DNA from 3 places in the Paenibacillus sp. NRS-1760 genome. Region 1 is predicted to be linked to each of the others. Evidence: riboswitches for the same ligand, from Rfam matches in the RefSeq annotation. Region 1 holds a riboswitch; each other region holds the start of a gene.
What was found. Region 1 has a riboswitch for cobalamin ahead of ACIFSR_RS31810 (DUF4430 domain-containing protein). Riboswitches for the same ligand answer to the same signal wherever they lie in the genome.

Region 1 (8,064 bases):
CTTATGCTTACGAAGCCAGTTTTGCTTCACAAAACTTAAAGCTTATGCTTACGAAGCTAGTTTTGCTTCACAAAACTTAAAGCTTATGCTTACGAAGCTAGTTTTGCTTCACAAAACTTTAGGAGGCCAAAAAATGAAAAACAAAAGCGCTTTGACATGGATGTTGTGTATGGTCTTGTTATTTTCAGTCGTTCTCTCAGCTTGCTCCGGCAATGGTGAAAAGAATAAAACGACTAACACTCCTTCTAATAATGCAGCGACAGATGCACCTACCGATGATGCAGCCAAACCGGCTACAGAAGAGAAGCATGAACCTGTTACGATTAAACTCATTTCATGGTCCGATTCTTACACGGAATTATACAAAATGTTTAACGAAAAATATCCATGGATCACAATTGAACAGGTTCCTGTAAACGGCAAACCAATTATGGAGATCATCGCTACTTTGGAAGCGGCAGGAACACCAGCCGATTTAACTTGGATCGACAGTGATTTGATCTCGTTTGACCAAGCTGGCTTGGTTGAGGATTTGACTCCTTATATCGAGAAGGATATGACATTCCAAGATGTTCAGCTGCCTCAAGGATTTTTTGATACGATGACGTATAAAGACAAAAAATTGGCTGTGCCATTCGTTGACGTACCGATGTGGATACTCGTCAATAAAGATTTGCTTGCTAAGCATGGTGTTGAAATGCCAGCAAATGATTGGACTTACGATGATTTCCGCGATGTAGCCAAAAAAATTACCGATCCAGAAGCAGGGGAATATGGCTTAACGACACAGCCAGAATTTCAAATGCGTGTTCTTAGCACAAAAGCAATTGCTGACGGACATGCTGCAAACATTCATTACTTAAATGAAGATTTGACACAAAGCTTGCTCAATACGCCAGATGTAATGAACGATGTTAGATGGCTTTCAGATTTTGTGTGGAAAGACGGCTCCATGCAGAGCAATGCAAAGGCAAAGGAACAAGGCGATGTATCGAGAGAATTTATTAACGGTAAAACGGGCTTTGCGATCGGCGGAGACTGGGTACTTCCAGGCCTCAAAAAAGATGCGAAATTTGAATGGGATGTTTTGCCTTTCCCTAGAGGAAAAGTAAGCCAACCAGGTTATAGTATTTATGGTCCGCTTTCACTGCTCAGCGGTTCCAAGCATAAAGAAGAAGCTTTCCTATGGATTAGCTTCCAATTCTCCAAAGAAGCGCAAAAATGGAAGATTGACCAAGGTGCAAATGCTTCGGTTATCGATCCTGAATTGACAGCTTATTATGATGAAACGCCAATGTGGGAAGGCAAAAACAAGGAAGCTGTAAAAATTGCAAAGGAAAATGCAAAAATTCAGCCAGGTGTAACCGTTCCTGCTTGGTCTGAATACAACTGGAACAATATTTTGAATGAAATTATTTTTGATGGAGCAGATATTAATAAACTGATTCCAGAAACGGAAAAATGGAATAAGCGGACGCTTGAGGTTCGTGAATCGTTGAAATAATCGGAGTCTACCTTTAGTAGGCTAATCTCGAAATCACCCTATGTCGCATGGTTTGCGGCAATAGGGTGATTTTTTTGTATTAATAAGGTATGTAGATAGCCTAAGCTTAGTAATTCATATACTTAGTCATATAAAATAATTAATAATTTCAATATAAATATGTATTATTTAAGAAGTTTCAATCTAATTGGTTTAATTTACATAACATTTTAGTTAAACTGGTTTAATATAGATAAATTAACAGTGGGGGTTATCAAAAATGAAGATGGGATTACGCTCGTTGACGAATAAATTTATGCTAGTCATGGCCGTCGCATTAGTCATAATCGTAAGTGTGATTCTCATTTATGAATGGAAATCTACTCGTATAGCTGTTGAGCAGCAGCTTCTGGACAAGGGTCGCACGATGGTTTTATCGCTAGCTCGCACACTTGAGAATGTTACGGAGCAGGATTTTAAAACAGGTGTTGTGCTGGAGGATGGAACGAAATGGGATGGAAACAAGCTTAAAGAGGATTTTTTCAACGATACATTGACTGTAAATCCTGAAAGTGAGAAAGTGGCAGAAAAAAGACTAAAGGACTCATCCTATGCGGGGAAAGAATCGATTTTGTACAATGGAGAGTCCATTCCGCTATCTCAATATGAACTGAAATATGATAGTGCCTATGACCGTTATACGGATTACCGCTGGCAAGGCATTATGGATAGTTTTCTGACGGAGGAAAATGTTATTTTTGCTATTGCAGGCGCTTATTCAGAAAATCCGAATTTTGCGGGCTATATCCCAACACATAATAGCATTTACAGCCCTATGGGAGAAGAATCAAAAGATGCTTGGGGCGACGAGGGACTTCTTAGTCAAAACTACCGGGCTAATCGGATTTTTAACGATAAAACAGGCTACAATGCCGCTACGAATACGAAGACGGATGATGTCCTTCTGCAAAAATATAATAGACTCATAGACGGGAAAACGGTAGAAACGTGGGATATTTCCTATCCTTTAATTATCGATGGCAAACATTGGGGCGGGGTACGTGTTGCATTGTCAAAAGAAAAGGCCGATGCGCTCATCGCTTCAGAAAGAACGATGGTTGTCATGCAATTTGGCGGCCTGATGGTTGTTGTATTGGTCGTTTTGTTTCTGCTATCACAATTTATGGTAGGACGTAAGCTTCGTAATATTGTTCATGCAGCAATTAATCTTAATTCTAGCGAAGCGGATCTTACCTATCGTATAGAAAATAAAGGAAATGATGAAATTGCTCGCCTAGGCGAAGAAATCAATCATTTCATTGCCCATATGCAAGGCTTAATGCGGACGATTCGGAACAATGCCGCATCCGTATCGGATTTTGCAGGCCGATTAGGTGTAGGCTCGCAGCAAAGCCGAGAGCTCTCCTCGCAGCTTGCTTCCTCTGTGAATGAGATGGCAATTGGCGCGGAAAATCAAGCGGACGGAGCAGTTGAGGCAGCAAGGTCTATGGAGGAAATGGCGACGAGCGTAGGAAGGATTGCTCACTCCTCGAGCCAAATGTCGGAAGCGTCGAACGACATGCTGCAAGCAGCGGAGCTGGGTCATGAAAAATCGGATCATGCGGTTGGTCAAATGGAACGGCTTGGCGCGGCAACGGCTTCGATATCAAGAGTGATCGGACATCTTAATGAGCGCTCATCCGAAATCCAAGAGATGGCAGGCACGATTGCTGCTATTGCAAATCAGACGAATTTGCTCGCTCTAAACGCTGCTATAGAAGCGGCACATGCAGGGGAGTATGGCCGTGGATTTGCAGTAGTATCAAGTGAAGTAAGAAAACTGGCTGAACAGGCTTCGGCTCATGCGGGCCATATCGAAGAAACGATTAATGAGGTGCTAGCCTTGACTGCCGATGCTGTTGACGCTGTCACTGCAGGAGAGTCAGAAATGGAACAAGGATTACTCATCGTTCAGGAGCTGAAGGTATCTTTTGACACGATATGGAAGGAATCCCGCCTTGTTGCCTCACAAATTGAAGATGTATCTGCTTCAACGGAGGAGATGGCAGCAGGCAGTGAGGAAGTGAGCGCTTCCGTTGAATCGATGGCGCAGGTAGCCAAGGATACTTCCACTCATGCTGCGCAATCGGCAGCGGACACTGAGCGGCAAAATCAGCTCGCAGCTGAAACGCAGCAGCTTGCTTCATCTGTAAATGAGCTTTCGGAGGAGCTTCAGCGCTCGATTAAGAGATTCAAAATTGAGTAATTTGTAGCTGAAGTAGATTTATGATGAAATACTAGTCATATGCGCATGAAATCGAATAGAGAATTGTACAAGTTGAAAAAAAACGGTCAGAACCTTTGTCTAATCCTTTCAAATTTGATACAATTCACAAAACAAGCACTTACAATTTCATAGAATAGCTAATATGGTGCTGCCGTGAATCTATCATTCACAAGCAGCTTAATAGGGAAGTTCGGTCAAAATCCGACGCGGTCCCGCCACTGTATCGCGGAGCAGATGATCATGTTGTCCACTGTCATATCATGACGGGAAGGAGATCGTCTATGCAATGAAGCGAAGCCAGGAGACCTGCCATAGGAGCGCTCTATATTTCTCACGAGGATGGGAGGGAGATGTTTATTCGTGCTTTTGCAATAGGTGGATTCCTATGCTTCCATGCGCACGTGTTTATCCAAACATCTTTCCACAAACGGAAAGATGTTTTTTTGTTGCCAAAAATGATTAAAGGGAGAGAAAACATTGCTTAATTTAAAAAGATTTATGAAAAAGAGTTTGCCTGCAATTTTAAGTTTTGTATTGGTGTTTACTTTATTTGCACCACAAGTAGGTAAAGCAGCAGATCATTCTGCGAATGCTTCATTGAATGAGATGATTGATAAGACGGTTGAGTATTATAAAAATAGAAATACAACATTGAATTCTTGGTGGGAAATTGTTGCCCTTTGGGGTGCTGGAGAAAACCTGCAGGATGGCAGTTGGAAGCTGCCTAGTTGGAAGACCGTGGATCCGGGGTTGAAGCCTAATGATAGTGATACAACTCATATCCGCTATATTTATTCATTACTCGCGATGGGTGAAGATCCTGCGCATGCGTGGGAAACGGATCGAAATCTGTATGCGGAGTTAGCTGCACAATTAAATAAGGATACAGGGTCATTCGCCGGTTCAACAAACAGGCATATGTGGGCGATGCATGCACTTGACACGGGTGTAAAGCTTGGGAGTGACGTTGGTAGCTGGGATGATACCTCAAAGAATAAGGCATTAAAATATCTATTAAGTAAACAGTTGAATGACGGTGGATTTGCATTTTTTGGAAAAGATTCTGATCCTGATATGACTGGTATGGGGCTGCTTGCACTCGGCAATTATCAGAATGATAGTGCTGTTCAAGCTGCGATTGTAAGAGTGAAAAATTATTTGCAAACTATAAAGTTAAACCAAGAAAATGTCATGTATGGAAAAAACTCGAGCAGCACTTCTGCCGTAGTAAGCGGATTAACAGCCGTTGGCGAGGATATGTTGTCTGATGTCTGGATGGCTAATGACAAATCAGTACTTGATACTTATTCATTGTTCCAGCTCCAGAATGGAGCATTTAAGAACGATTTAGATAAAGGTTCTAATTCAATCGCTACAGAGCAAGCACTTGTTGCTCTTGCTGATATTAAAAATCAGAAAACGGTATGGCAACGTTTAGGTGAAATAAAACTTCCTGTCTTTGTTAACACAAAGGTTAAAGTTGATGGTATTTCTCAAAGTATTTATGATCAGAAAACGGTTAGTTTAAAACAGAATGAAAAGCCAGTTACAGCACTCGATGCTCTAAAAAAGGCACTTAATACAGCAAATCCACCTATCACTTTCAATATTGTAAATAGTAGTATTGGTTCATATGTTCAAGGAATTGCTGGACAAGAAGCTGGTTCATTTGGCGGCTGGGATGGCTGGATGTACGAGGTCAATGGCATTGCGCCAGATGTAGGTGCAAATGCATACCAGCTTAAAGAAAATGATGAGGTACGATTCTATTACAGTCGTTACCCAGCGCTCTCTACAACAACAAAGCTGTACACCGGCTCAGTTGATCCTACTGTGGATGTTAAGCTTGTGGGTGATCATTTCAGCAGCGAAGCGACTATTGCAAGCAACTGGGCTATTGATTCGGATGCGTCAGGACTGACGATTAAATCAATTGAGAAGACGAACGATCAGCACATTAAGATTAGTCTTTTGGGCAAAGCAAAAGACAAGCCATTTACACTACAAGCATTAGCAGCAGTATCAGAGAGTAAGAAGGAGAGCGAACCGTTTACGGTTTCAATTTCTGATTCTGTGACTGTAGATTTTCAGGTTGATGGCATTTCATCACCAATTTTGACGAAGCAATCGGTGACGTTTAAGAATACGGAAAAACAAGTTACGGTTTTAGATGTATTTAAAAAATCACTTGATCAAGCAACTCCAAAGATAAGTTATAAAATTACGGAGAGCAGTTACGGACCTTATGTATCGGAAATAGCTGGAGAAGCAGCAGGCAGCCTTGGTGGCTGGGATGGTTGGATGTATGAAGTAAATGGTATTGTTCCAGAAGTTGGTGTAGACGCCTATGAGCTTAAGGATAAAGATGTTGTTCGCTTCTATTACAGCAGATATGCAGCTCTTTCTACGCAATCCACAATTACGAGTGGTGCTGTTAATCCGACGATTGACGTAAAGCTTTCTGGCGATGATTTCACTAGCGTTGCGGCCAATATCGATAATTGGTCAATTAATACCGGAAATACAGAGCTGAAGGTAAAATCACTTGTTCAAGATGAAAAGAACATAAACATTTCTTTCGAAGGTACAGCAAAAGGCGGAACAATTACTGTTCAAGCATTAGGTGCCGCTTTAGTTGGTAAAAAAGAAACGGAGCCAATTGCGGTTGCAGTACCTCGTGAAGTAAGTAATACCACAGATCAAAATATTGCAATTCATGAGAACGAGAAGGATGTTACTCTTGGTGCAGAAAGCAATGCACCTGTAACCAACAATATCATTCTTTCCTTTGCATCGGCTGCATTGCCAAAGGTAACAGCTATTCGTGGTACGACTACGTTGGAGATTCCAGCTAATACGACGGTTACATCAACATGGGATCAAAAGCTGCAGCTTCCCAAATACTTAAGCACAGACGAAAGCGGGCTAACAGCTAAGCTGAATACTGCACTGTCTGTTAATAATAAAAAAGTTGATGCAATCGCTGTTCGCATACAAGCGGGCGGAAATGAAAAAATACAATTTAATCAACATGTTACCCTTACCATTAAAGGTCAAGGCGATAAAGAAGCTGGATTTGTAGATCAAGCAGGTGTGTTCACGCAAATCAAGAAATATGCTGATTCATCAGCACGTACGGATGAGGTTTATGCTTATAATCAAAACGGCGATCTTATTATTAAAACAAAGCATTTCACAGAGTTTTTAGCTTATACAACAACAACAGCTTCGACTGGTGGAGATGGTGGTACCCTTCCGGTAGCGGAGACCATTACTCTATCAGTTGAAAAGCGTACTGTCAGCACGGGTGATTTGGTTGCTCCATACACTGTAACTCTTAAACAAGGTGATACTGCCTTTACTGCACTTAAACGTGTGCTTGAAGAGAAGGGTGTTTCTTTCAAATATATAGGTTCGGATTCAAGTATTTACGTACAAGCAATTGGTGGTCTTGCTGAATTTGATCATGGTGAGAAAAGCGGTTGGATGTACTCTGTTAATGGAACCTTCCCGCAAATAAGTGCAGGTTCATATGTGCTTAAAAAAGGAGATAATGTTCGCTGGCAATATACGAAGGATCTAGGTGCGGATATTGGAGCAACGGTTCCAGGGGATACTGGTGGACAGGTTCCTGGAAAAGACCCAGAAGTAAAGCCAAATCCATCTGCAACAAAATACTCAGATGAATCAAAAATTGCAAGCTGGGCTTTGGAAGCAGTAAACAAAGCAACGGCACTAGGCTTCATGCAAGGCACAAGCACGAGCAATGCAACATTCGAGCCTAAACGTAATTTGACGCGTGCTGAATTTGCAGCGCTAATGGTTAAGTATTCCGGAGCAGACCCTATTATGGAGGATTCCGGCTTTAAGGATGTTAACAGTGGGGCATGGTATTATGGTTATGTTAAAGCTGCCAAAGAAAAAGGATTGATGTCAGGTGTAACTGAAACTTCTTTTGCACCGAACCAACCGATTACAAGACAAGAAATGGCTGCCGTTTTAGTTAGACTTAAAGGTCTAGCTGATGAGAATGCACCACAAGCAGCAATTAAGGACCGTGACGCTGTTGCAGCGTGGGCTGTTCCTTATGTAAATGTAGCTTACCAAAAAGGTCTTATGACAGGAGATAACGGCAAGTTTAATCCACAAGCTCTTGTTACACGTGAGATGGCAGCTGTTACGATCATCCGACTTCATGAATTGAAATCATAATTTACTAAGCTGTCTCGTAGGCTATTGCAATAGCTGCGGGACAGCTATTTTCTTGAAAGGAGAGTGTAGATTCGGGATGAAC
Region 2 (8,064 bases), on a different contig from region 1:
ATATATTAAAGAGAATTTACCTACCATCGTGCGTAAGCCGGGAGCGGCTTATCGCTATGATAATTTAGCTTTCAATTATCAAGGATTAATCGTGCAAAATGTGACTGGCAAGCCATTCGAACAAGTCATTGATGATCAAATATTCCGTCCGCTGCAAATGACAAACAGTGATTTCCGGATGACGGATAAAGTACTGGAAAACCTTGCTACCGGCTATAACCAATTAAAGGAGCCTTGGCCGCAATACCAGCTCATGCCTACAATAGCGCCAGACGGGGGCATGTTCGCAACAGGCACGGATATGAGCAAATTTATGCTCGCTCAATTAAATGGCGGCAAGCTTGGTGAAAATCGTATTTTACAGGAAAATACAGTTAAGGAGATGCAGCGGGTACAGGTTGGCATTCATTCAGAAATTCCGAACATGGCTTTAGGTTTTGAGATGTTTTTCCAAGAACATTTCAATGGTGAGACTGTCATTGGAAAGGGCGGAGATTTGGAGGGCTATCATTCGTGGATGTGGCTGCTGCCTGAACAAAAGGTAGGCGGATTTGTTGTAACGAACAGCGATGCCAGCGATATACGTGAGCAGCTGTTCGCCGCGTTTATGGATCATTATTACCCTAAAACAGAGAAAGAGCGGCCAGCTATTACACTTACCAAGGCACAATTAGCACACTTTGAAGGCAGCTACCAGTATTTGCGCGCCCCGCTCATTTATTACAAAGTAAAGGCTGAAGATGGTTATTTATCCGTTGCCGGACCCAATAGCACCAGGAAACTAAAACCCGTTGGCGAGCTGCTGTTCCAAGATGAAGATGGAAAACTTGGCGCATTTAAAAAAGATGAAGCTGGCAATATCTCATACTTTTATTATTTACTTATTGATGCTTGGTGCGAACGCATAACCCCATCACCCAACTATTCAGACGTACCGCGCAATCATCCATATGCCGATGACATTTATACTTTACGTGATTTGGGCGGGGTTTTGAATCAAACGTCTACTCTTTTCGAACCAGATGGAAAAACGACTCGTGCACAATTCGCAGCTCAGATTGTACAACTAGCTGGTATTACCAAATCACACCAGCCCTCTAATTTCGCGGATCTAAAGGCTCATCCATATGAAACAGAAATTCAAACCTTGCTAGAGATTCACGTATTAAGCGGTACTTCAGCCCAGAGGTTTGAACCAGACCGAACGATTACAAGGGAAGAAGCTGCTGTCATTATCTATCGATTATCACGTTTTCTTGGTTTCCCTCCCATTCCAGCGAAGCTGAGCGGCAAGACTTCAGGTTGGGCTGAAGAAGCGGTTCAATTCATTGTTGGAGCTCGTTTATATGGACCAGAAATAAAATCGACAGATGAAGGTACAGATTTTCGTTCGAAAGATCCGCTGCTCAAAAAGGAAGCTGCTGCGATTTTAAACCGTTTCGCTAAATTGTTTGCGTCAAGTGCAGGCATCTAATACAAAAAAAGACTGCGTAGTCGCCCTTCATCAAGGCGAACTATGCAGTCTTTTTTTGTATAAACGTCAGTTGTTACGAAAGCAGTACAACATACGGATCACTCAATCATTCATTAATGCTTCTAAGGAATAAGCTCATCACTGTTCATAAACGTTTGCAGGTCTTGATCCGCCTTCGATTGGTTGCAAGCATTGCAAGCACAGACGCAATTATCCGGCGTTGTATGCCCGCCCTTAGCGCGCGGCAGCATGTGATCGATCGTATCCCCCTGCTCCCCGCAAAAATAACAAACGTGATGGTCACGCTCCAAGATGTAGCGCCGGAATTCCTTATTGCTGAACAATCGGCGTATCGTATGGCGATTGACGATAACCGCAGCATGCTCCTTCACCAGCGTTATCGCAAGTTCTGGCTCAATTTCTTGATACCAGCGCCGTCCTTTATCCGTCTTGCCTCTCATCCAAATCGTACCTTGACGCGTAGGCTTTAGTACTGCCGGATCATTCGGCAGCGTTATGGATGTCAACGGTGGAACCGGGAATGGTTTGCGGGGATGAGCTTTTCTTCGTATTGCTTTATAATCATTAAGTTGAACATCAGGCAATGAAGCTAAAGCCGCTTTCTCTTGCCTGCAAGCTCGGCATGCACCGCGCCTTGCACCAGCGCCGGCTCGTTTGCCCGTTCGCCGCAGAAACTCAGAGAGCGGTTTCGTTTCCTTGCAAATAACGCATGGTTTGGTAGCAAGAGGTTCTGTATCATCCATCATTTTTTCCGGAGCATATAATTAGCTATGCAGCCGAATTCGTCCCCTCGTGTTTTTATACTATTGTAGCATTAATATAGGTTCGAGGGGGAAACGGCACATAACCTATGATTCCAATAAACCGTATTTCCTCTTGAAGCGCTGCAATATGGCAATCCAGCTGCTCCCAAACACGGCAAGAAAAAAAACATTGGACAGCGCATGCGCAAGATCAAAATAAAAGCTTTGAATGTAGGAAACAAAAATCAAATTCCAGCTCAGCGCGTCTGGCAATCCGATGATAAACCAAATATTCATGATCCAGCCAAACAAGAAGCCCCATCCGAAACCAAATATGAGCAAGCCGGTCTTTGTTTTGATGAGCCAAGTATGCCGCAGCCACCCCGCACTAGCCCCGATCATTCCCCAGCAAAACATTTGCCACGGCGTCCACGGGCCTTGACCTAGAAAGATATTCGATACGACTGCAGCTATTGCGCCCATAATAAAGCCCGATTCAGCTCCAAACACAATCGCAGCAATAATGATGACGAAAGATGTGGGCTGAACGCTCGGCAGCGGTGCAAACGGTACGCGGCTGATGGCCGCAATCGCCGCCAGCACAGCAAGGATAACAATCTCGCGCGCTTCGATCTTCCGTCTCTCAAACCTTGCAAAAAAAGGAATCATCGTGACAAATAGCAGCACGATACTTAGCATTAAATAATGATCATCGGTAATGGCAGAGGATAAGGCCATAGCTGCGATGAACAGTCCAATGCTGGCTATGAACCAGAGCTTTATTTTGCCCACGTTGCAATCACATCCTCTGTCGTCAGCGCTTCTGGCAGCCATTCCCGCACCGTTCGATTGATGGCTGTTGTGTAAAAATAATTAGTGCCAAAAAATTGTGCCGGCTCCGCCTCAGCAGATATTGCTCCATCAAACAGCATCGCGCAGCGCGTTGCATGCTCTGCAGCAAATTCAATATCATGCGTGACCATGACTATGGTTTTGCCTGCATCGCATAACTGCTGCAGCAGCTCCGCTGTTCGCTGCTTGGCTATGGGATCAAGCCCCTTTGTCGGCTCATCCAAGCATAGAACATCCGGCTCACCTAGCAGCACTAACGCTAACGCCGCTCTCTGCTGCTCTCCTCCGCTCAAATCATAAGGATGCTTCGGCAAAATAGAGGAAATCTGCAGGGAATCGACAACCTGAGCTATTTTCCGATCCCGATCATCGAGTTTGGCGTAATCCGCCATTCGCTGAAGCTCTTCTTCAACTGTATCGTAGCTAAAATAAAGCAGTGGATTTTGCGCCAAATAACCGACTTTAATCGATTTATCCCGCTTCAGCTTGCCTCGCTGCGGCTTTAATAATCCGGCCATCATTTGCAGCATCGTAGTTTTTCCAGCCCCGTTGCCGCCGAGCACCGCCAAAAACTCATGCTTGTACACGTTAAGCGACAGCTTCTTCAACACCTCTGCACTCGCTTTTTCGTATTTAAACGTTATTTCATCACAAGCAAGCAGCCATTCCTTTTTTTCGAGCTCTCTGCTTTCGTTGATTACTGATTGATTTGCGGCTATTGTATGTACACCGAAATCATTGGAGAGCCACTTCTTCCCTTCACGCACGGTAAGCGGAATTTGATTTGCTTCTGGTAGGTTGCCAGCCTTCTGGGTAGATAGAAACAGCTTCGTAACGGAAGGCAGGTATGGCATTTCTTTTTGTGCTGCATCAGCACCAACGAGCCTGCATAGCTCTCTCGGCGGCGCGTCATATTTCACTTTGCCTTCCTCCAGCAGAATGATTCGATCTGCAAGTGGAATAACATCCTCCAGCCGATGCTCGCTTATAATAACCGTCATCGACATTTCCTGATTCAGCCGATAAATAAACTGCAGAAAATCTCGTGCCGCTACCGGATCAAGCTGCGAGGTGGGCTCATCTAATAGAAGCAGCTTTGGCTGCAGCAGCAATACTGAAGCAAGATTGATCAGCTGCTTCTGTCCCCCCGATATTTCATGAACGGATTTGTTAATCAGCTCATCCAGCCCAAAGAAATGGCTCATTTCGGCTAGTCGTTTACGCATAACCGCTTGCCCATAACCGACATTTTCCATGGAAAAAGCCAGCTCATGCCATACCTGATCCATCACAATTTGATTTTCAGGATTTTGAAACACCATGCCGATATGTTCAGCCGCCTCGACCGCAGGCAGCTCCTCTAGCAATACACGATTATACTTAATGGTGCCTGAGCGTTTCCCCGTAGGCTGCGTTTCTTTTTTCAAGTGCCGAAGCAGCGTCGTTTTGCCGCAGCCGGATGCCCCACAAAGAACGACAAAATCGCCTGGCTTGATATTTAAAGTGATGTTATCGAGTGCTGCAACCGTTGATTCCGGATAATGGAACGTCAATTGATCAATCTGAATTACTTCCATGACCTTCTCTCCATTTCTTCAAGTACGACTGGTGTTAACAGAAAGGCGCAATAGCAAGCGTATGCAATGCCTTCCCCCCTATGAAACTGCATTGTTTCCAGACGCGGATAAATAGTAAGCACACCAAAACCTTGCATCCAGCCCCAAATGCATACTAGTGCCATTGCTCCAAGAAACAATAGAACATACCAATCTCTACGATCCATACGATAGATGACATAAGAGCTTCGTTTAGCTGCGCCATACCCTCTAGCTTTCATAGAATCAGCGGTCTGAAGCGCCTCCTCCAAGGACCAGGTCAACAACACACGAACAAGCAGCATGCCGTCCTTGCTCCGTTTTTTCAAGCTGCCTTCGAGAATCGAAACCCCTTTTATTCGTTGAACCGTAGTAATTTGATCCAGTCTCCGCAAGAAAAGCGGTACGAACCGAATCGACATCGAGGTTAGCAGTGCAGTTCGCGGAGCGACTCTTGAAAATAAATACATCCATTTCTCCGTCGTAACAATCTGCTGAAACGATACAAAGGCTAATAAAATGCACAATAAAGAGAGCATCATCGTCACACCATATAAAATAGCTTCCAACGTGATCGGCTGATCCATAAAATAAAATAAAATATGCCGCCCGCGATGAGAAAACAGCGGGTTAAGAACAGCAACTAAACCGCCCATTAGAACATAATAAGGAAGCAGCTTAAGCAGCCGCTTCCCTTCGCCATGAATGACAATAATTACCGTAATCGCAGCAAGTGACGTCAATAAGAAAACAGGATGAAATAAGAGCATGCCGAATGTAATGACTCCTGCATAATAACTGAAGCTCGTAACCGGATGTACCGAACCGAACGCACTATTCATCGAATTTTGCTCCTATATCCTCGCCAAGATCAGTCGTGTACAACCATTCAATAACATCGCCTTCATTAACCTTGTAAACCCCGGCGCCCTTGTTAGGAAACTCACCGTTTACTCGGTACATCCAGCCGCTCTTCGCGCCCAAATCGAATTCGTAAATATTATCGATGCCTTCAATATATGCACCGCCTTTAACACCTCTGTATTCCATTTGTATTTTGTTTTTTCTCGTAATTTTCTTCAATACATCAAGAACGGTATCATCCTTCTTGAACTCTACAGCTGTTGGAGGGAGCACCGTTCCCGTATCTTTGTCCGCGACAATAGAAATCGTAACCGTCTGCACAGGATTTGGCGTAGCAGCAGGGGTGACGGGCTTCGCAGTAGCCGCGCCATCTGTTTTATTTGGTTTCGCAGAAGCAGTAGGCTTCGTTTTGGGATCATCCAATTTCGGCTCATTTGTCTGCTTCGGCTTCGGGGAAGGCGTTGCTTGCTTATCGCCAGCGTCGTCAGTTGCCTTCGCTTTATCTTGATCTTTGCTAGGCAACTGCGTTGCCTCTGTTGTTTCTGATGCTGAAGTACTCGTTGGCTGCTCATCAGCGGCTTTCTCCGCTTCTTTTTCCACTTGTCCTTCGTTGCTGGTTTGCACTTGATTGGTAGTGGAATTAACGCTCTGTGCCGGACTGGCGCAGCCAGCTAATAAACCAATCACCAGCCATAGGATGATTAAGCTTGGTAACCATTTCTTGCAGATCTTTGCCATCGTCTCTTTTCTACTCCTTTTTATCTCATTCACACAAACCTTAACAATAAAAAAAAAGACCCCCTTCTATTAGGGGATCTGCATGTCGAATGTAAGAATAGCAACCGTATATAACTAAAATATATGATGCGTCCTGCAAAACGATTACGCCTCCACATTCTTTACCCCCGAAGAATGAGAAACAAAATAAAAAAGGCAGGTTTCCTGGCTCGTGCGTCAACGCGATTCTCACACCTTCCCATCCTTGAATCGGACAGTGGCATTTGCAGAGAATCACTCTTCACATACAGTGGCGGGACCGCGCCGGCATTGAACCGGACTTCCCTATTAAGCAAACAAAAGCATGCTTTTGTTTGCACCTTCTCTATTCAATTATGCGATTATTTAATCAATCATATCGGGATTGCTGGGGTTTGTCTATATGGGATTTGAATGATTCGATCGCAAATAGCAGCTGCATCCTCTTGATCATGGGTGACGAACATACACGTAATTTGGGCTTGGTGAAGCAATTGCTTCAGCTCCTCCCTGATGCTTTGCTTTAAGTGTGAATCCAAACTGCTGAATGGCTCATCCATCAACAGCATCAAGGGAGACGGGGCAAGCGCACGAGCAAAAGCAACACGCTGCTGCTGACCGCCGCTAAGCTCATGCGGATATCGCTTGACGAAATCCTTTAACTGGATCAGCTCCAGCATTTCATCCAGCCGTTTGAATCTATCTTTTCTTGATAATCGATGCAAACCAAATAATATATTTTGACCGACAGTCAGATGAGGAAACAACGCATAATCCTGAAAAACCATGCCTATGCCGCGCTGCTCAGGCTGAATAAACTGCTGATCATCCACTAAAACCCTGCCGCCAGCGGCAATACGTCCCGAGGCAGGAATCTCAAGCCCGGCAATAATCCGCAGCAGCGTGCTTTTTCCGCAACCGCTTTGACCAAGCACTCCAACAACTTCACCCTTCTGCATTTGCATCGTAAAGTTTTCTAATACACTCTTTTTCCCATTATCATAGCTAAAAGAAACGTTAGTCAGCTCAAAAAAGTTCATCTGGATTTCTTCTCTCCCAACCAATGATAAACAAAAACAGTTGCCATACCCACCGTGATTATAAATAAAGACGGTACCGAAGCTTGATGAATTTGCTCATCGCTTGCATATTGATAAGCTTTAGTCGCTAGCGTCTCAAAATTAAATGGGCGCAGCAGCAGCGTCAGCGGCAGCTCCTTCATAATTTCCATAAAGGTAAGCAGGAAGCCTGCTAATATGGAGCCTTTTATTAATGGCAAGTCCACTTTGAAGAAGGTAGCCGTCATACCTATGCCAAGCGTTCTGGAAGCTTCAGAATAACGATTGCCTATTTTATCAAATCCCGCTTCCACCGCATTAAATCCTACACCAAGGAAGCGGATTACATAGGCGAAAATAAGCATCACGAGCGACATGCTGAGCACGAGCTTGCTCGATCCAAAGCCTAACCATGAGTAGACGCCGCTTAATTGATGGTCTAGAGAAATAAACAAAGCAAGCACGCCAATGGACAAAACAGCACCCGGGATAGAGTAGCCCATTAAAATTAGCTTCGTTGCTGCAAGCGACAAAAGCGATCGATTCAGGCTGCGGCTTACATTGGCGACAATAACGGCAAGCAGCATCAACACAGTAATCGCAACAATGGAAACCAAAAGCGTGTTGGAGACGAGCTGTGCAAATTTGCTGTTCAATACATCTTGATAGGTCCATCTCGCCCAAACGAGGAGCTGAATTAC
Region 3 (8,064 bases), on a different contig from region 1:
AATTCAGCAAGTCTCATATCACGATGTCTGAAGATGGAGATAATCGAAAAAAAGAGCTTCAGGAGCCATCAACCATTATCATACCTGATGACAATTTACAAAATTTTCGATCCAGTGCTCTATCTGACGATGAGAAAAAGCAGATTAAACAGCATGTATTAAATCTAATAGATAGCTTATAAGTTTAGGACAAAGGAATATGGAGGTAATGCAATGATCTCATTAAAAAATAAAATAGCGATCGTTACAGGAGCGAGCAGATCCACGGGAATTGGAACAGCGATTTGCCGTTCGCTTGCACGCTTAGGAGCGGACATTTTCTTTACGCATTGGCATGCCTTTGATGAAACGGAAGGCAATGGGGGAGAGAAGGACTGGCCTGAGCAGCTGCGTAAAGAACTAGAAGACTTAGGCGTGAGGGCAAGTCATATGGAAGCGGATTTTACTAATGTGGAAACACCATCCCTTATTATGGAACAAGTAGAAAGGTCGTTAGGCCACGCGACGATATTAATTAACAACGCCACCTATTGCGTACCTTCCAATTACAAAAGCTTGGATATAAATATATTGGACCAACATTATGCCGTGAATAACCGCGGGCCGATATTGTTAAGCACAGCGTTTGCGAGCCGATTTGAGAAAAACCAAATTAAAGGGACATCGGGCAGAATTATTTTTATGGTTTCAAAAGGGCCCGATCCTAATAATTTGGCTTATATAGCAACTAAAGGCGCATTGATCGGGCTAATCGAGCCGTTATCTGTAGGGTTGGCTCCGCTTCAAATTACAGTGAATGGGTTTGATCCAGGTCCGACCGATTCTGGCTGGATGGATGAGCAGATGAAAGCAGGCTTTTTGCCAATGTTCCCTATGGGACGCATCGGTTTGCCGGAGGATGCGGCTAAAGCAATCTGCTTCTTGGCGAGTGACGAATCGCAGTGGATAACCGGGCAAGTCATAAAATCTGAAGGTGGTTTTTTGGGTAAATAGCTCTTTTTATCCTTTATCATCCTTCATACACTTGATAAAAGAAATCTATATAGTTTATAAAATCATTGAAATATGATTTATCGATAGCCATGATACAATGCCGTTAAGTGGGAAATTGGAGGGATGGCATTGTTGAACAAGCCTATTTTGACTGAGCAATTTATGGTGTTCGCGACGAGGGAATGCAATGGCTCAAGCCGTTTATATGAACAGCTATCATTAGCCATTGCAGATGATGATGAAATGCTTCAGATGGCTTCTCATTGCAGAGAAGGCCAGCCAGTTCCCAATCTTTTTTTTGCTGCGGTGCAGTACTTGCTGCGCAAAGAGAGCAGCCACGAACTGCAAAAGTTTTACGGCAGCATAGTTAACGATCCGAGAGAGGCGGCGGAGGCATTCCCTTTTTTTAAACACTTTTGCCATCAGCATAAAAACGAGATTGTTCATCTTCTCCAAAACAAGCTTGTACAAACGAATGAGGTTAGACGCTGTGCATTCTTGTATCCTGCATTTTGTTACATGTATCAAAAAACGAAAAAACCATTAGCAATCATTGAAATCGGAACAAGTGCGGGGCTGCAGCTTTTTTGGGATAAGTATAGTTATCAATATAACGATAGTGAAACCTATGGAAGTATAGATGCTGAACTGGTACTGCACTCGGAAGTTCGTGGAGACGTTGCCTTGCATCTCCTAAAACAAAGTCCGCCAGTGATTACAAGGATAGGAATAGATTTGCATGTTAATAATCTGGAAGAGGCAGACGATTATCTTTGGTTAAAATCGTTGATATGGCCTGAGCATAATGAGCGGATTGTGAATTTTGGCAAAGCAGCTTCTTTATTAAAAGGGCAGCAGATGGAGTTGTTTCAGGGGAATGGCGTGAAACGACTTGCAGAAATGGTTGCTAAAATAACGGCGGATTGTGTTATTGGTGTGTTTCACACCCATGTAGCTAATCAAATGACTCATGAAGACAAAGTTGAATTAACAGACAACATTAGGAGAGTAGCGAAACAATAATATGTGGGACCCAAATCTTCATCTTGATTATTATTTGGAGGGCAAGGAGCAAACGGAAACGTTAGCGGAAACAGATGGTCATGGCCGTTGGTTTCGGTGGATGCTTTGATCCTAATCGTTCATTGTGGATTTAACGAAAGAGCATAATTTCAGCGCGCAGGGATAGAGGTCGAGAGTTTTATGGAATGGGATTCGGGTGCTTACACCATTGCATGGAAAGCACAAAAGATTGTACTGCTTCCGAAGGAATATGCGCTGCTGCATTTAAACAAGAACTGAACGACTGATCACTGGCGATCTTAAATTTGACACAATGCATTGCTCGTATTTATCATCAATAATGATAAGCTGGAGATATCTACTATTCAGGGGTACAACAATGCTCAAAAAAACAGGTTTAGCTGCTTTGTATGCCAGTATTGCTTATCTTATTTATCATTATGGCGATGTGATTTTGACGTGGTTTCAGCAAGCGGATAATGTGCCGCTCGTCGTCATTATGGCAACGCTCGTCGCACTATTTCCTGTCATCCCGTATCCCGTAATCGGCGGGCTCATTGGTGCTGCTCTTGGCCCAGTGTTAGGCGCGGCAGTGACATGGATTGGCTCAGCGGCAGCATCCATTGTGATGTTTCTGTTTATCCGCTATGGCTACCAAGAGTGGGGGAAGAAGTTTCTCTACCGTTATCCAAGCATCGGCAAACTAACGGTGATGTTTGAGCAGAATGCTTTTCTAACGATTATGTTTGCTCGGCTCATTCCGTTCATTCCATCCATTGCAGTTAATATGTACTCGGCGCTAAGCCGTGTTTCCTTTACCGTTTATGCGATCGCCTCATCGATTGGCAAAATTCCAGCGATGCTGCTGTTCGCCACGATCGGTGATACGCTTATGACGGATCCAAGAAACGTATTCGTTACCGTCTTAGTATACGGCATGTTTATGGCGGTATCTCTTTATGTTTATCGAAGGTGGAAGCTTCATTAGATTTCCTCTAAAACAACAAACGGCTTCTTCGCAAATGATGTGCGCGGAGGTCGTTTTTTTTTGTTGTACAATCTTCTCGATAATAAAATGTTCATGCTAATCCAAAATGTTTAAAATGTTCTTTTTATGTTCGTAAATGTGTGTTATTATAAAAACGAACAATAACAAACATTAGCGTAGCTTGCGAGGCGAGTCTAACGCAAATAACTTTTAGGAGGCTTTTATCCAATGGAAGTACGCCATACTACGAATCCTACTGATGTGAAGCAATATGATACGGAACGTCTGCGCAGCGAGTTTTTGATCGAAAGCTTGTTTGAGCAAGATCAATTAAAAATGACATATACGCATTATGACAGAATGGTTGTAGGCGGAGCATTGCCTGTGAACGAGACGCTTGAGCTGGAGGATGCTGCAACGCTAAAAACCGAATATTTCTTGGAGCGCCGCGAGGTTGGCTTCTTGAATATTGGCGGACCTGCTTCGATTTCCGTTGATGGGGAAGTATACGAGCTGAATAAGCTCGACGTGCTTTATGTTGGCAAGGGCAAACGTCAGGTGCTGCTGTCAAGTGTAGATAAAGCAAACCCTGCGAAGCTTTATTTCTGTTCCGCGCTTGCGCATGCTGAAATTGCAACACGCAAGATGACGATGGAGGAAGCGAATCCGACTCATCTTGGTTCGCAGGAGACTTCCAATGAACGTATTCTTTATAAATATATCCACGCAGACGGCATCCAAAGCTGCCAGCTTATGCTTGGTGTAACGAGCTTGAAAACGGGAAGCGTCTGGAATACGATGCCTTCTCATGTCCATGACCGCCGCATGGAAGCATACTTGTACTTCGACATGAATGATGATGCTCGCGTATTCCATATGATGGGCGAGCCTTCGCAGACGAGACATCTTGTTGTTGCCAATGACCAAGCGATTCTTTCACCGCCATGGTCGATCCACTCAGGAGTGGGCACAAGCAATTATACATTCTGCTGGTCGATGGCTGGAGAGAACTACACATTTACAGATATGGACGCCGTACCTGCAAGCGAGCTAAAATAGAAACATTCGCTACAGGGGGTGCACTATGCTTGCTGCCGAACGGCATCGTAAGATTATAGATAAATTGGAGCAGCTTGGCGCGGTTAAAGTTTCCGAGCTAAGCGAGCTGTTTCAAGTCACGGAGAAAACGGTTCGTGAAGATTTAGAGAAGCTGGAAGAGAAGGGATTGCTGAAACGGACTCATGGCGGAGCTGTGCCCCAGCATAGAGGCGAAGACAGCCTTTATCCGCTGCAATTCCCAAACAGCAAGCATCAGCGGGAGAAGGCGGCGATTGCAGAGCTTGCTCTTTCCTGCATCGAGCCTAATGATATTATTGCGCTTGATGCTGGCAGTACTACGCTCGAAATGGCAAAACGTCTGCCCAACATCCCGGTTACGGTGCTTACGAACGATCTGCTTATCATTCGGGAGCTGACTGCGAAGGACCAAGTAAGGCTTGTTATTCCCGGGGGCTACCGGCATAACAATTTGCTTATCGGCGCAGAATCGCAGGAATGGATTAAACGACTGAATGTACACAAGCTATTTCTTTCCACAACCGGCATTCATATGGAATATGGGCTTACCATATTCACAGAAGAATTGACGAAGCTGAAGAAGCTGTATATGGAAAATGCCAAGGTCGTCTACTGCCTTGCCGATCATAACAAATTCGATAAGGGTGCACTAATAACGTTTGCCGGTTTGCATGAAATTGACTATATCATCACAGACGAAGGTATAGATGCGGACGTTGCGGCGAGGTATGAGTCACAAAATATAAAAATGATGAAAGCAGCGCTTTCGGAAAATGGGAAGCGTACTAAAGGTAGGAGCTGAGCCGATGAGTTTGTTTGATTTGACGGGTAAAACAGCTGTCGTCACAGGTGCAGGGCGCGGGCTTGGAGAAGCGATTGCGCTTGGATTAGCACGAGCGGGTGCGGATATCGCGCTTGTCACGAACCAAACGCCTGCTGACAAAACGGCAGCAGCGATAAGAGAGCTTGGACGCAAAGCGATTACAATTCAGACCGATATTGCTGACCGAACGAAGCTTGCTGGAATTGTTGATCGTACAGTTGAAGAACTGGGACGCATCGATATTTTGGTCAACAATGCGGGTATCATTCGCCGCACACCAGCTGCAGAGCATAGCTACGAGGACTGGCAGGATGTACTCGACGTTAACTTGAATTCTGTATTTCTCCTTTCCCAGCTGGCTGGGAAACATATGATTGAACAGGGCTCAGGGAAAATTATTAACATTGCGTCGATGTTAACCTTCCAAGGCGGAATTAATGTTCCGGGTTATACGTCCAGCAAACATGCCGTTGCCGGTCTTACCAAAGCGCTTGCTAGCGAATGGGCAGCTAAAGGCTTGCAGGTAAATGCGATAGCCCCAGGCTACATGAGTACAGACAACACCGAAGCGCTTCGCGAGGATCCTGTTCGCAGCGCTCAAATTTTGCAGCGCATACCAGCGGGACGCTGGGGTACATCGCAGGATTTGATTGGACCAGCGGTATTCCTAGCCTCTTCAGCTTCTGATTATATGAACGGCCATATCTTGGCTGTTGATGGCGGTTGGCTGGTTAGGTAATTATATAAAAACCAATAAGGCTTTCCTTTTGCAGCGCAGGCTGCTTAGAGGAGAGTCTTTTTTTGATACTATAATGATTTCCATTGTATGGTTATTATTTTGCGTGTATAGTTATTCGTGATCCTAAAAAATGCGATCAACAACTGAAATAAGTGGAAATAGGTGCTCTTGCTGTATAGCTTGAGCTTAAAAGGGAAGTCCGGTGCAAAACCGACGCGGTCCCGCCACTGTAACAGAGGAGTCTAAGCGCTAACGCCACTGATCTTAACCGGTTGGGAAGGCAAGCTTACGATGATGATTCTGGAGCCAGGAGACCTGCCTATTTGAACGACACTGATTTTACCTACGGGAGATAGGGAGGTGTTAAGACAGAACCGCTGTTTATTAAAACGCCGGGCGTCTTTACCTTTGCTTCTTTAAGGTAACGACGCTCTTTTTTGTGCTTTTATTTCATAATAATTACATTTATTAGGAGGAAATATGAACGTGAGCAAGCTGCAAAACAGTGTACTTGGATATCCGCGTATCGGCGAAAATCGGGAATGGAAAAAAGCACTTGAAGCTTTTTGGAAAGGTGATTTGGACGAAACGGTATTTCTTCAAACCCTTGAAAGTATTCGTCTTAACAACTTGAAGCTGCAAAAGGATAAAGGAATTTCTTTAATCCCTGTTAATGATTTTACGTTATATGATCAAATGCTGGATACTGCAGCGATGTTTGGCCTTGTGCCAGATCGTTTTTCCTATGATGGAGGTCCTGTTCCCGTACAGACCTACTACGCAATGGCGAGAGGGACACAGGAAGCACAAGCCTGCGAGATGACCAAATGGTTTAATACCAACTATCACTATATCGTGCCAGAACTTGCGGATGCTGCTCCGGTACTGACGGAAAACCGTCCGCTGATTGCGTACCGCGAAGCCAAAGAAAAGCTTGGTATTGAAGGTAAACCTGTCATTATCGGTCTATACACCTTCCTCAAGCTATCGAAGGGCTACGATGCCAAGCAGCTTCCGCAGCTCATTGAGCAGTTTATACCGCTTTATGCTCAGCTGCTTAAGGAGCTTGAGCAAGAAGGCGTACAATGGGTGCAAATCGATGAGCCCATCCTTGTTACCTCTATTTCTGAGGAAGAGATGCAATGGGTTGAATCGATTTATGCAAGGCTGAACCAAGCAGCGCCAGCGCTTAACATAATGCTTCAAACGTATTTTGAGGCAGTTGAGCATTATGAAGCTGTAGTTGCTCTCCCGGTACAAGCGATCGGTTTGGATTTCGTTCATGGTTTGGAGCAAAACTTGAAGTCGCTTGAGCAATTTGGTTATCCGAAGGATAAGCTCGCTGGTATCGGACTTGTAGACGGACGCAACATTTGGCGCTCAGACTATAAGCAAAAGCTCGAATTGCTGCAAAGGATTTCGGCATACATTCCAGCTGAGCGCACGATCGTTCAATCGTCATGCAGCCTGCTGCATGTGCCGGTAACAGCAAAAAACGAAACCAATCTGCCAGTAGAGCTGCGTGAGGCGCTTGCATTCGCGGAAGAAAAGCTGGATGAAATTGTGTGGCTAAGTGAAACAGCGACAGTAAATGAGGCGGACATCTCAGAACTGCGCAAGCTTGAGCTTAAGCTTAACGGCGAGCGGATTCATCATTTATCCATTTCTCCTGCCCGCAATCGCCAAGCTGCTGATGCAGCAGCGGTAGCGGCGCATCCTTCAACGAGGCAGAAGCCATTTGCGGAGAGACAAAAGCTGCAGCAGCAAAAGTGGAATTTGCCTTTCCTTCCAACAACGACAATCGGCAGCTTCCCGCAAACGCTGGATGTACGTCAAGCAAGGCAAAAATGGAGAAAAAATGAGCTCAGCTCACAGGACTACGCTTCATTTATCAACGATAAAATTAAAAACTGGATTGAAATCCAAGAAGAGCTTAACATTGACGTCCTCGTTCACGGTGAATTTGAGCGTACGGACATGGTCGAATTTTTCGGAGAAAAGCTGGATGGGTTCGCATTTACAAAAGGCGGCTGGGTTCAATCGTATGGTTCCCGCTGCGTAAAGCCGCCGGTCATTTATGGCGATGTTGTATTTACTGAGCCAATGACAGTAACCGAAAGCGTGTATGCGCAGTCGCTGACAAGTCGTCCGGTAAAAGGGATGTTGACGGGTCCGATTACGATTTTGAACTGGTCATTTGTCCGCAACGATATCACACGGGAGCAGGTTGCATACCAAATTGCGCTTGCACTTTCAGAGGAAGTAAAGGTGCTTGAGACTGCAGGCATCGAAATGATTCAGGTTGATGAGCCAGCTTTGCGAGAAGGCTTGCCGCTTAAACGCAGTGATTGGGATGCCTATTTAAAATGGGGCGTGCATGCGTTCCGTCTATCGACTTCAGCTGTGCGTGACACAACACAA

Region 2: it holds a riboswitch for cobalamin, as region 1 does, so the genes downstream of both, ACIFSR_RS01425 (DUF4430 domain-containing protein) here and ACIFSR_RS31810 (DUF4430 domain-containing protein) in region 1, are expected to answer to the same signal.
Region 3: it holds a riboswitch for cobalamin, as region 1 does, so the genes downstream of both, metE (5-methyltetrahydropteroyltriglutamate--homocysteine S-methyltransferase) here and ACIFSR_RS31810 (DUF4430 domain-containing protein) in region 1, are expected to answer to the same signal.

The regions. Positions count from the first base shown of each region.
Region 1 covers NZ_JBITPK010000021.1:918,609-926,672, reverse strand. The annotation lists gene ACIFSR_RS31820 (ABC transporter substrate-binding protein) at 134-1,504, shown strand; gene ACIFSR_RS31815 (methyl-accepting chemotaxis protein) at 1,764-3,749, shown strand; cobalamin riboswitch at 3,897-4,098, shown strand; gene ACIFSR_RS31810 (DUF4430 domain-containing protein) at 4,248-7,982, shown strand; gene ACIFSR_RS31805 (S-layer homology domain-containing protein) at 8,059-8,064, shown strand, end outside.
Region 2 covers NZ_JBITPK010000005.1:183,611-191,674, forward strand. The annotation lists gene ACIFSR_RS01400 (serine hydrolase) at 1-1,474, shown strand, start outside; gene ACIFSR_RS01405 (HNH endonuclease) at 1,597-2,241, opposite strand; gene ACIFSR_RS01410 (ECF transporter S component) at 2,344-3,030, opposite strand; gene ACIFSR_RS01415 (ABC transporter ATP-binding protein) at 3,018-4,667, opposite strand; gene ACIFSR_RS01420 (energy-coupling factor transporter transmembrane component T) at 4,658-5,527, opposite strand; gene ACIFSR_RS01425 (DUF4430 domain-containing protein) at 5,520-6,287, opposite strand; cobalamin riboswitch at 6,465-6,665, opposite strand; gene ACIFSR_RS01430 (ABC transporter ATP-binding protein) at 6,680-7,345, opposite strand; gene ACIFSR_RS01435 (ABC transporter permease) at 7,342-8,064, opposite strand, start outside.
Region 3 covers NZ_JBITPK010000010.1:217,514-225,577, forward strand. The annotation lists gene ACIFSR_RS12020 (hypothetical protein) at 1-182, shown strand, start outside; gene ACIFSR_RS12025 (SDR family oxidoreductase) at 214-993, shown strand; partial or broken gene ACIFSR_RS12030 (DUF2332 domain-containing protein) at 1,123-2,125, shown strand; gene ACIFSR_RS12035 (TVP38/TMEM64 family protein) at 2,396-3,004, shown strand; gene kduI (5-dehydro-4-deoxy-D-glucuronate isomerase) at 3,233-4,063, shown strand; gene ACIFSR_RS12045 (DeoR/GlpR family DNA-binding transcription regulator) at 4,089-4,883, shown strand; gene kduD (2-dehydro-3-deoxy-D-gluconate 5-dehydrogenase KduD) at 4,888-5,643, shown strand; cobalamin riboswitch at 5,787-5,980, shown strand; gene metE (5-methyltetrahydropteroyltriglutamate--homocysteine S-methyltransferase) at 6,130-8,064, shown strand, end outside.